Regions from separate parts of the Salinicoccus sp. ID82-1 genome, predicted to be linked through region 3. Evidence: riboswitches for the same ligand, from Rfam matches in the RefSeq annotation. Region 3 holds a riboswitch; each other region holds the start of a gene.

Region 1 (3,113 bases), on a different contig from region 3:
TTCTCATTACGCAATGCATATCGGCCAGATGATGTTCATCGGCAAGCAGATCAAGGGGTCGGACTGGCAGTCGCTGAGCATTCCGAAAGGACAGTCTGAACAGTATCTGAACCCTGGAAAATAAAGAAGCAGCATGCATGTAAGAAAAATAAGTCGAACAGCCCAATTAAACGTTTCCTTTCACCGTCTGGGCGGGTAAGTGTACAGAAATCGATTGATGGAGGTTTCTCAAATGGAAGAGACATGGCGGGCAGTGGATGTTTATTTCGAGGAAAAGCTGGCGACGACGGATGAAACGATGGAGCATATTCTGAAGAAGAATGAGGAAGCGGAGATGCCGTCGATCGAAGTATCGCGTGCGCATGGAAAGATGCTTCATCTCATGGCCAAGATGGCGAAGGCCAAAACGATTCTTGAAATCGGTACGCACGGTGGATTCAGTACTGTCTGGCTGGCGCGTGCATTGCCAGAAGAGGGTCGCATGGCAACATTTGAAGTGAATCCGAAGCATGCCGAAATGGCAAGGGAAAATATCGAATCCGCTGGTATTTCAGCGGAAGTCGAAGTCATTGAAGGCGAGGCGCTGTCGACGCTGCCCTCAATCCTTGAAAAAGGCTACCCACGCTTTGACTTCATTTTCATTGATGCGGACAAGGAGAACAATTCCGAATATCTCAACTGGGCGCTGAAGCTGTCAAAAAAGGGCGCAACCATCATCGTGGATAATGTAGTGCGCCGCGGAAAAATCATCGAAGACACAGACGAAAAAGCAGTGCCGCAGATCCGCGACATGTTCGACCAGCTCTCGAAGGACGACCGTATCGAGACGACTGCCATCCAGACTGTCGGTCAGAAAGGCTACGATGGATTTCTGATGGGCGTCGTAAAATAAAGGAACCCTGGGTGACCATTCACCCAGGGTTTTCATCGTGCATCTATTTCTTGCTTGAGGGGCTGTTCGCCGAGATGGTGAATGTCGTCGTCGTATGACTGACCACTTCCTGCACCTTGGTGAAAGCCTCTTCGATTGCATTGAATATATCATTCACTTCTCCATCCAATCGAGTGGAATAGTGGCTGGGACTGACTTCTACGCCGCGCGCCTTCGACAGGTCGATCTGCTCATAGATGACATCCATGTAGCTGGTTGTGTTCATCGGGTAGAGCGCAAATTTGCAGCCGGCCTTCTGCTGGATATCTGCAACAGCCGGTTCATTCATGCGTTCTGCCGAAGCATCCATATACGTATCACCGGAGGAATCGCCTGGACATCCGATTGAGAATGTGCCACTCATCTCCACGTGCTTCCCGGTCTTTGCAGCATGCAGATAGACTGCCTTGACCACATCGAATACATGCTCGACACGTCCACGCACACATGTTGTGACATCATCCGTATCCCGCCAGACTTTCGACATGTCCACCGCATCCAGCGAACCCAGGATGACATCCACAAAATCATCGCTCATTACACTCAAGTTGAACTGGCAGCCTGCTATTCTTTCCGTGCCGCATTCTGTTGCCATACATCATACCTCCAAAGTCTGATTGAAAATAAAAAACTGCACTCCCCGAGGAAATGCAGCAGAGGTATGGTGCTCATACCCGCCGCACTTTCCCACGCTGGTGTTATCCAGATCGGGTGTTGAGGGTCCGGAAATCCCGTCTCAGCCTTTGACAGCTCCCCTAGTGCACATCGGTATGCAGTTTTCATTTCACCTTCAATGATAGGGAAACCGGCGAAAAATGTAAAGCGCAACGCAATGATTTACTGAATGCGGTTCCACCGATATATTTTACAATTTTTACTTATTATGCATATAATGGGGCGTGTTCAAAAAAAAAAAAGATTCTGACTATATTTCACAGGAGAGAGGTAGAAGCAGTGAATATCGAAATGATAGAGGATTTACGCAATAGAAAAGACCTTTTGACTTCTGAATGGATTATCATATCGCTCGGATTCAAGAACAGAAGGGCGCATGTTTTCAAGGTGAAGAACAATAATTTTTTCCAGAAGAAAATTAAGGATGAGATGAAGAAACTATCAGACCTTGGACATTCTACTGAGTGGCTTAAAGCCGACTTCATCATTTCGGAAGAAGAGGTGCCTTTCTCGCAAGTGCTTAGCAGTATGCAGCAGACACGCCGCAATTATATCGACTATGGCATTGCCTATGACAAGCACTATAGCCTGGCTTTCCTGCCCGAGGAAATCAACGCGAATGCTTTTGTCAGACCGGTCCCGGGAGATAGGAAAAAGAACCTGTTTGTATGTGAAAGGAATATCAATACATATCTTAAGAAGTACAAGGCCTATAAAGGCATTTATTTTCACAAAAAATACATGAATAAATCGGTGATCCGTTTTCAGACCAGAGGCTATCTCGTTGAAGGAGACAAGATGTTCGAACTGAATGCCGGAGGCAGTATGCATGGCATCAGAAAGATCGGCGGCCATCAGAAAAAGTCCGAGTACCGCAGACTGATACAGACCGCAACTCAGTATTTGAAAGATCAGATAGACACCGACGACAGATATGAATACGGCAAATTTCCCCATTTCGATAAACGGATTGGGTTCTATAACGTGCTCAGACATACTTCCACAACATACTCCCTTCTTGAAGGGTTGGAGTTTTTGAACGATAAAAAAGGGATAGAGTGGGCAAAACTCACAATCGACCATCTGCTTGAGAACTTCCTCTACACGGATCCGGAAGACCCGGAATCCGCTTATATTTTTGATGACACCAAGATGAAGATCAGATGCTCGAAGATCGAGAGGTGGTTGATTCGGAATACATCAATGAAACAATGGATCGTCTGAAAATATATGGTTCTGTCGTCAAAGGATGCAATTTTTCAGGCAGTACGTTCACGGATGCAGATTTGCTGGATGTTCATTTTATGGATTGTGATCTGTCGAACGTCAATTTTTCCAAAGCTTCCATCCATCGGGTGGAATTCACCAACTGCAAGCTCGTCGGCAGCGGTTTTGATAAATGCTCCATTAAAAACCTGATGTTCAAAGATTCCATATTGAATCTGGCAGTATTATCAGAAGACAAGCTCGAGAATACGCTCTTTGAAAACTGCAGAATGGGGAGTAT
Region 2 (3,113 bases), on a different contig from region 3:
ATCAGCTTCATGTTCGGTATCAATTCAGCAGATCCTGAGAGCGTTGAGTACAGCCCGATTGCCGAAATGATCAACTTCATCGGCAGCAACGCATTCCAGCTGATGATTCCAATACTGGCCGGCTTCATCGCGATGAGCATCGCCGACCGTCCAGGTCTCGCACCAGGTATGATCGGTGGACTCATGGCTTCGACAATGGGCTCAGGATTCCTCGGCGGTCTGATTGCCGGTTTCCTTGCCGGTTATCTGATGGTCGGTATAAAGAGAGTGATGGAAAACCTGCCACAGGCACTTGAAGGCTTGAAACCTGTCCTGCTCTATCCATTGGTCGGTGTATTCCTGACCGGCGTCATCATGTACTATATTGTCGATCCGCCAGCAACAGCACTGAACGAATGGATGAATACGACACTCAGCAGCATGAGTGGAACGAACATTGTACTGCTCGGCGCCATTGTCGGCGGCATGATGGCCATCGACATGGGCGGTCCGATCAACAAGGCAGCCTATGCATTCGGTATTGCAGCACTTTCCGCCAATAACCCTGAACCGATCACAGCAGCAATGATCGGAGGTATGGTACCACCACTTGCCATCGCAGTTGCCACAATGGTATTCAGAAACAGATTCACGGAAGTTGAGAGATCTTCCGGTCCGACAAACGTCATCATGGGGGCATCATTCATCACAGAAGGTGCCATCCCGTTCGCAGCAGCCGATCCACTGAGAGTCATTCCATCCATGGTCGTCGGTTCTGCAACAGCAGGCGCACTCGCCATGGCATTCGCAACATCCATCAATGCACCACACGGTGGACTGTTTGTCGCCCTGACGATCGGAGAAGGAAAACTCATGTTTCTTGTCTCACTCCTTATCGGTACAGCCGTTTCAGCGTTGATTCTCGGACTGCTGAAAAAACCAATTAGACAATAAAATAAACAATAAAATGAATCCCCCCATGAAGTATCATGGGGGGATTACTAATGGTTGCTGGCATCAAACTATTTTCCTCTAGTAAAGAGTCTGACGATGAATCCAAGTGCAGCAACAACAAGTATCGCACCAAAACCTACCAGTGCTAGAATTTGCCCAGTGCTTGGGGTACTGTCATTCATCAGGCTGATTCCGCCTGTAATTGCTGCAATTACAGCGATGCCGATGAGAATGTACATGACACTCTTATTGGCAGACATAATATCCTCCTTATAGATTTTTTACATGGCTGTTTAAAGACGCCTACACTCCCACTGTAACATATCAGGTATATACGTTCAAAATGTACAGTCAATATGCATATATTCGCGTGGTTAACAGTTGACTTTTCCATTCGTCTCCATTAACATTCAAGATAATTGAATAGCAGTACCACTAGGGGTGCAATTCTGCTGAGACAGCCATGTGGCTGATCCCTTTGATCTGATCTGGATAATGCCAGCGTAGAGAAGTGGTTTGGTCGGATATTCCTTGTCTTCTTACTGAACCCATTTCCTATGCTGGAAATGGGTTTTTACTATGTAAAAAGGAGAAATGCTATGCTGAGCGAGATATTGAAGAAAGAAACCGAACCAATGATCGAAGCCATCTATACGGATGCATTCATACAGGGGCTGGTCCATGGAGATATTGATGATAATGCCGTCATGCACTACTTGCGTGCAGATGCGTTGTATCTGGAAGAATTTGCGAAGCTCTACGCAATGCTGATGTCGAAGACGGATTCAAAGGAGACGGTCAGGTTCATGATGGGCCAGATGACTTTCCTGCTGGATGGAGAAAGCGAGGCGCACGCTGTTCTGGCACGTGCAGTGAACAGACCGTATGAAGATATCATAGAAAATGGAGAATGGTATCCATCAGCAGACCACTATATCAAGCATATGTACTTCAACGCCTGCACAAGAGAGGACATTGCGTATGCAATCAGTGCAATGGCACCATGCCCCTATGTCTACCGCAGACTCGGACAGATGGCAATGGAACAGAATACTTTTGCAGCGGACCATCCATATAGGAAGTGGTTCGAGTTTTATGCGAATGATATGAACGATACGGTAGATGTCATGTTCAGCATCATCGATGATGCCGCAATGCATATGGCTGAAAAAGAAGTGGACGTGCTCAAGAAAAACTATGTCGAAAGCACAGAGCATGAAAGACGTTTCTTCAATATGGCTGCCACCAAAGAACGATGGGATGGAGTGGGTATCAATGTCTAGATTTCCAATTGCTCTGACGGTTGCCGGTAATGATCCGACAGGCGGTGCAGGGATACTGGCCGACAGCAAGACATTTCATTCACGTGGTGTATATGGGATGGCTGCTGTAACATCGCTGACTGCCCAGAACACTATGGGTGTCCAGGATGTTTTCAATGTGTCAGTCGATTTTCTGGAAAAACAGCTGTACAGCGTCTTCAGTGATGAAATGCCTCACGCAATGAAAAGCGGTATGATCGCAACAGTCGATATGATGGAAATTATTGCTCGAACAGCAGACCAGTATGATATACCGTACATCATCGATCCAGTCATGATTGCCACGAGCGGAGATGCACTGATAGAGGAGGCATCAATCGATTTTCTAAGAGAGACCCTGCTGCCCGCTGCCACCAGTGTGACACCGAACATCCACGAAGCGGAAAAGATAGCAGGCATCAAAATTGAAAATGCCACGGATATCAGAAAAGCTGCGGATATTTTTGTGAAGGAAATCGGTGTTCAGAGTGTCATCATAAAGGGGGGGCATCTTGAAGGAGATGCCGTGGACTATATGTTCACAAGAGACACCACCATCGAACTTTCCGAACCACGTATTGAAACGTCGAATACACACGGAACAGGCTGCACTTTCTCAGCAGCCATCACTGCAGAACTTGCAAAGGGCAAAACACTTGAAGAAAGTTTCAGGCTGGCGAAGAAGTATATCAGTTCAGCAATCAGAAATAATCCTGGAATTGGAAAGGGCAACGGCCCGGTGAACCATTTCAGCTATAGAGGAGACTAGAATATGAAACGTATAGAGAAACTGAAAATACAAAGTCCACTGGTTGTCTGCATAACGAATGACGTCGTCAAAAACTTTACTGCCAACGGCATGCTCGCTGCCGGTGCATC
Region 3 (3,113 bases):
CCGAAGAGGATGACTATTGGGCACCGGAAGATGGTAATGGTTCCGAAAGCATCCAGGAGGACAGTACAGAACAGTACAACTACGAAGAAAGCACTGAACAGTACAATTATGAAGAGAACACTGGCGAATACTACGAGGAAAGCACGGAGGAGTACAACGGCACCGGAAGCTACGACAGCTATGATCGTGCGCAAAATGAAGTCTAGGAGCGGATGATGATGAGAAAAACCTACGACAAGGAAACGAATATCAATGAAATGTTCGATTACCTGGATGATCAGATCAAGCACAGCGGCCAGCCTGCCATAGAGGATACGTACTACTACCAGAACCATGAGCACAAGGAGATGTTCCTCTCCATCCGGGGGTACTTCGCGGAAGCGCTGAAGAATCCCGAGGTGGATGCGGCATGCTACATCATCGCCATGCCGGACATTTACCGCCGCATCAACATTTTCGAGCTGACCTTCCCGATGGACTGGATCAGGGAGGATGAGCGGCTGTCGGCACCTTTCAAGGAACTGAAGCCGCACATCCAGTATCTCGCACTTGCAGCAGCTGAAGCGAGCGGCATGAAGTTCAACACCAAGCCTGCCCTGTCGCTCGGTCTGGCCTATTGGAACCTGGAACAGCTCAAGATCTTCTGGCAGTTCACCGCCATCCGGCGCAAGAATGCAATGTAGGAGGAATTTCGATGGAAATTAAAGTCGCAGACAACAATATCCTGTACAACCAGTGTCTTGCCATCCGTAAACGTGTCTTTGTAGAGGAGCAGAATGTGCCGATGGACCGTGAGGTCGATGATTATGAAGACGTGGCCACACACATACTGCTGATTGAAGAGGAACCGGTCGGCACTGTCCGTTACCGTCCGGCCGATGACGAAATGATCAAAGTGGAACGTATGGCTGTGCTGCCTGAAGCACGCGGCAGAAGCCTCGGCCGTGAACTGATGGCATTCGTCCACTCCCATGCACGTGAGACCGGCTATACCCGTGCCAGGCTTGGTGCCCAGGTGCATGCCATCGATTTCTACAGGAAGCTTGGCTATACTGTCTCCTCCGATGAATTCATGGATGCCGGCATCCCGCATGTGTACATGGAGAGGGATCTGACAGAATAGAATCATCAGGCGTCTTTCGAGCAATATGCCCGGAAGACGCCTTTTTTCATTGTCCGGATTCTGATTCCTGCACCTTGGACTTGATTTGTCGCCATGGTATAATGGACATATCAATAGAATATTTGATGCATAGGGGAGCCGTATGAGGCTGAGAAGGCATGACCTGACCCTTTGACCTGATCTGGATAATACCAGCGTAGGGAATGTGTAGCGCATATACGGCACTCGTGTATCGTCTTACAGTTCTTGACGCCTCCAGATACGGAAGGTGTTTTTTTGTATTCCCATTTCTATCGGATGCAGGACACCGCCATTTTGAGAGGAGTTTCCATATGAAGAAGATTTTATTTCCCATCATTCTTGCACTGTTTCTTGCCGCATGCGGCAATGGCGACAATGCCGATGATGGCAGTTCGGCAGAAAACGGAGCACTGGAGGAGATTACATTCGTCCTCGACTGGACGCCGAATACGAACCATACGGGCATCTATGCCGCACAGGCGGAAGGATACTACGAGGAACGCGGGCTCGACGTGAATATCGTTCTGCCGGGTGAAGCGGGTGCAGAACAGACGGTTGCCACCGGCAATGGCGACTTCGGCATCAGTGCCCAGGAGAACGTCACCCAGGCCCGTCTCCAGGGTGTCGATATCGTATCACTCGCTGCAATCATCCAGGACAATACATCAGTCCTTGCCTCACCGGAGGAGTATGGGCTCGAGACGCCGTCCGACCTTGAAGGACAGACATACGGCGGCTACGGCTCGCCGATCGAGGAGGAGACGATTGCGTCCATCATGCAGGCGGACGGTGCGGATATCAGCGAAGTAGATATTCTGAACATCGGCGACACGGACTTTTTCACAGCTGTACAGCGTGACGTCGACTTTGCCTGGATCTACTATGGCTGGACAGGAATTGAAGCGGAGCTCCGCGACTTCCCGCTCAATACGATCGACTTCACCGAGTATTCGGATGCACTCAATTTCTATACCCCTGTACTGATGACGAACCAGAACCTGATCGACAGCGACCCGGAGACTGTCCGCGCGTTCACCGAAGCGACGGCGGAAGGCTACCAGTTTGCGATGGAGCAGCCTGAGGCGGCTGCGGAACATCTGATCGAGGCTGAGCCGGACCTTGATCCGGAACTCGTCAGGGCGAGCCAGGAGTGGCTGGTGGACGTCTACCAGGGCGATGCGCCATACTGGGGATATCAGGCACAGGATGTGTGGCAGAACTACAGCGACTGGATGTATGAAAATGAACTGATTGAATCGGAACTCGATGTGGAACAGGCATACACGAACGAATTTCTGCCCGGAGCTGAATAAATTGGAGGAATAGTAAATGCGACGACTTTCATCATGGCGTGTCGGACCGCCGATTCTGGCGATACTTCTGATACTGGTCATCTGGCAGCTTGCGGTAAGTATTTTCAATATTGCCGACTGGATGCTGCCAAGTCCCATCCAGATCATCCAGGAAGGCATTGCGATCTATCCGAGGCTGCTCGGGCATACGCTGTCGACCATACAGATTGCGCTCGGCGGATTCGCCATCGGTGTCTTTGTCGGCATCGTCCTTGCGGTAGTGCTCCACCTCATTCCGCAGGCGAGGCAGAGCCTCTATCCGCTCATGGTACTGTCGCAGAACATACCGATCATCGCACTGGCGCCACTATTGGTACTATGGTTCGGATTCGGCGCTCTGCCGAAGATTCTGATCATCACACTCGTCTGCTTCTTTCCGGTCGCCGTGTCGCTGATCGACGGATTCCGCCAGACCAGTCCGACACTCAGGAACTACATGCAGATGATCGGTGCCAGCCGCCGGCAGATCTTTTTCAAGCTCGAATGGCCGAGTGCCCTGCCCTACTTCTTTTCAGGGCTCAAAATCTCCGCCACCTACAGCGTGATGGGCGCCGTCATCGCCGAATGGCTCGGGGCGCAGGAAGGGCTTGGTGTCTTCATGACGCTCGCCTCCTCTG
Region 4 (3,113 bases), on a different contig from region 3:
GGTCGGGCTGTCGCAGCGCACGGTGTACAAGCTGCGCTCGAGACTGTTTTCGCATATGCAGAAACTGCCGGTACGCTTCTATGACAAGCGCCAGCACGGCGAACTGATGAGCCGGATGACAAATGATATCGAGACCATTTCACAGACGCTCAATACATCATTCATCCAGTTCACGACAAGTGTCGTCACACTCATTGGGACCATCAGCGTCATGATCTATCTGAGTCCATTGCTGACCCTGCTCACGGTGCTGATCATTCCTGTACTGATATTCGCTGTCGGCTTCATCACACGGCGCACCGGTCCGCTCTATAAGAAGCGGCAGCGTGCCACAGGTGAACTGAACGGCTACATCGAGGAGATGGTCTCCGGCCAGGAGATCGTCAAAGTGTTCTCCCAGGAGGAGACGGCGATCAAGAACTTCAACGAAAAGGCCGGCAGTCTTCGGGACATTACATTCTGGGCATTCCTGTATGCCGGGTTCATTCCTAAAGTGATGAATATGCTTAATAATATCAGCTTTACGATTGTTGCGGGTGCCGGCGGGCTGCTGGCGCTCTCGGGCACTGGCCTCGTCACCATCGGAACCATTGTGGTATTCGCCGAGTATGCGAGGCAGTTCACCCGTCCGCTTGCCGACCTGTCCAACCAGTTCAATCAGGTGCTGTCGGCCATCGCCGGTGCTGAGCGTGTATTCGGCATCATGGATTCCGAAACCGAGAACGACCATGGAAAAATTGAAGATAAGACCATCAAAGGCGAAATCGAGTTTGACGATGTCTCCTTCTCCTATGATCCAGAGCAGAAGACACCGACGATCAGAAATCTAAGCTTTAAGATAGCAGCCGGTGAATCCGTGGCACTGATAGGTGCCACAGGCGCAGGAAAGACGACTGTCATGCAGCTGCTGGCCCGGTTCTATGAAACGGATTCCGGCCAGGTGCGGATCGATGGAGAGGATATTCTCGACTATGCCCGTGCCACTGTACGCTCCCAGACGGCATTCGTCCTGCAGGACCCATATCTCTTCGAGTCGACCATCCGGGAGAACATCCGCTATGGGAAGCTCGATGCGACGGATGACGATGTTGTTGAGGCCGCCAGGCTCGCCAATGCCCATGACTTCATCGTCGAGCTTGAAAACGGCTATGACACCATCCTTGAAGCGGATGAAGGTTTCATTTCACAAGGACAGAAGCAGCTGATTTCGATTGCCCGCGCACTGATCACGGATCCCGCCATTCTGCTGCTGGATGAAGCGACGAGCAGCATCGACACTGTGACGGAGCTGAAAATCCAGGAGGCACTGGAACGGCTCATGAAGGACCGCACAAGCATCATCATCGCCCATCGGCTCAATACCATCAAGGCGGTGGATCGGATCTTCGTCATGGATCTCGGTGAACTGGTCGAAAGCGGCTCTGAGCAGGAACTTCTCCGACAGGAGGGGCGCTACTACCAGATGGTGTCAGATAATAAATAGCTTCACAAATCATCAGAAGTGTATTACCATGGATACAACCGAATAAGAAACGACCACTAGGGGTGTCCGTTTGGACTGAGAATCACCCTCATTACCTGATCTAGATCATACTAGCGTAGGGAAGTGGCATATTTTCCTATAAATATGCACACCACTCCGCTAGTGGTGTGTTTTTTATTTGGAAAATAATGTCTGGAGGGTTTTACCATGGTAAGAAAAAACGGATTGACATTGACCGATGTACTGGTCACGGTCGTCATCGCACTCGTGTTTGCATTCATCTACTCGATATGGGGTGGTGTCTATACGGCACTCGAACCCCTTGGTCTGCATCTGAACCAGCTGCTTTACGGCATGTGGTTCATCGCAGCAGTCGTCGCCTACCTGATCATCAGAAAGCCAGGTGTGGCACTGATTGCTGAATTCGCAGCCGCGTCAGGGGAGACGATCGTCATGCTGCAGTTCGACGTCATGCTGATCGTCTATGGATTGATCCAGGGACTGGCGTGTGAAATTGTCTTTGCAGTCGTGAAGTATAAGAGCACTTCGCTGATGGTGGCAGTTGCGGCTGGTGTGGCAGCGGCGCTTTCAACATTGCCGCTCGACTGGTATTACGGTTATCTTGGACAGCTTGCAACGTGGAATCTGCTGCTCATGTTCGGCTTCAGAGTGCTGAGTGGTGCACTCATTGCCGGCGGACTTGCCCATCTGCTGTACCAGGGGCTGAAAGGAACCGGCGTACTGAAACTGGTCGGACAGAAGGCCACAGCCGATGAAGGACTGTAGGAATGGCCATCGCAGTCAAAAACCTCAGATTGAAGTTCCCGGAGGCACAAGCGCGCCTGTTTACAGACCTTGAACTCACAATAGAGGATAAGGAAAAGGTGCTGATTGTCGGACCGAGTGGCTCAGGCAAGAGTACTCTGCTCAACGTTCTCGGGGGACTCATTCCGAACGTCATCGATGTACCGATGAAGGCCGATCAGCTGGAGCTTCCGAATTCCGGTGCCTATGTCTTCCAGGATCCGGATTCCCAGTTTACGATGCCCACGGTGGCAGAGGAGCTTGCATTCATCATGGAGAACAGGCAGGTCGAAAGAGAGGATATGGACCAGAGAATCGTGCAGATACTCAGTACGGTCGGTCTTGATATCGATCCCGCTGCAGCCATCCACACACTGTCCGGCGGCATGAAGCAGAAGCTTGCCATCGCAAGTGCACTGCTGCAGCAGGCGGACACGCTGTTCCTGGATGAACCGACGAGTATGCTCGATGAGGGGTCTGCCGAACATTTGTGGGAAACCATCCAGCAGATGTGGGACGGCCGCACGGTAGTAATCATCGAGCACCGCGTGGAGAATATATGGGATAAGGTCGACCGTGTCATACTCATGGATGACCAGGGCCGGATCGACAGGATAGGGCCGCCGGATGAAATGCTCGAAAACCACCGGGATGCACTTGATGCGTTCGGCGTATGGCATCCTGAATCCTGGCACAATGCTCCACGTCTTCCTGAAATAAAAGCACAGTCGGATGTACTGCTAGAAGCCCGCGACCTGGTGGTCAGAAGAGGGAAAAGGCAGCTTCTGACCATCGATGCACTTGATATATGGAAAGGGGAGTGGAT

Evidence for each region. A riboswitch is a leader RNA that binds a small molecule or an ion and turns the genes downstream of it on or off. The one in region 3 is predicted to bind thiamine pyrophosphate.
Region 1: it holds a riboswitch for thiamine pyrophosphate, as region 3 does, so the genes downstream of both, J4760_RS00485 (Ykof family thiamine-binding protein) here and J4760_RS08050 (ABC transporter substrate-binding protein) in region 3, are expected to answer to the same signal.
Region 2: it holds a riboswitch for thiamine pyrophosphate, as region 3 does, so the genes downstream of both, tenA (thiaminase II) here and J4760_RS08050 (ABC transporter substrate-binding protein) in region 3, are expected to answer to the same signal.
Region 4: it holds a riboswitch for thiamine pyrophosphate, as region 3 does, so the genes downstream of both, J4760_RS01675 (ECF transporter S component) here and J4760_RS08050 (ABC transporter substrate-binding protein) in region 3, are expected to answer to the same signal.

The regions. Positions count from the first base shown of each region.
Region 1 covers NZ_JAGFLY010000001.1:90,065-93,177, forward strand. Annotated here, with positions in the region: gene J4760_RS00475 (DUF1572 family protein) at 1-124, shown strand, start outside; gene J4760_RS00480 (O-methyltransferase) at 233-892, shown strand; gene J4760_RS00485 (Ykof family thiamine-binding protein) at 936-1,526, opposite strand; TPP riboswitch at 1,599-1,698, opposite strand; partial or broken gene J4760_RS00490 (poly(glycerol-phosphate) alpha-glucosyltransferase) at 1,886-2,645, shown strand; gene J4760_RS00495 (pentapeptide repeat-containing protein) at 2,770-3,113, shown strand, end outside.
Region 2 covers NZ_JAGFLY010000001.1:500,585-503,697, forward strand. Annotated here, with positions in the region: gene J4760_RS02500 (PTS fructose transporter subunit IIABC) at 1-933, shown strand, start outside; gene J4760_RS02505 (hypothetical protein) at 1,002-1,193, opposite strand; TPP riboswitch at 1,361-1,460, shown strand; gene tenA (thiaminase II) at 1,533-2,216, shown strand; gene thiD (bifunctional hydroxymethylpyrimidine kinase/phosphomethylpyrimidine kinase) at 2,209-3,003, shown strand; gene thiM (hydroxyethylthiazole kinase) at 3,007-3,113, shown strand, end outside.
Region 3 covers NZ_JAGFLY010000003.1:48,356-51,468, forward strand. Annotated here, with positions in the region: gene J4760_RS08035 (LCP family protein) at 1-206, shown strand, start outside; gene J4760_RS08040 (DUF2538 family protein) at 216-683, shown strand; gene J4760_RS08045 (GNAT family N-acetyltransferase) at 695-1,123, shown strand; TPP riboswitch at 1,245-1,343, shown strand; gene J4760_RS08050 (ABC transporter substrate-binding protein) at 1,456-2,457, shown strand; gene J4760_RS08055 (ABC transporter permease) at 2,474-3,113, shown strand, end outside.
Region 4 covers NZ_JAGFLY010000001.1:337,558-340,670, forward strand. Annotated here, with positions in the region: gene J4760_RS01670 (ABC transporter ATP-binding protein) at 1-1,483, shown strand, start outside; TPP riboswitch at 1,532-1,622, shown strand; gene J4760_RS01675 (ECF transporter S component) at 1,691-2,269, shown strand; gene J4760_RS01680 (ABC transporter ATP-binding protein) at 2,272-3,113, shown strand, end outside.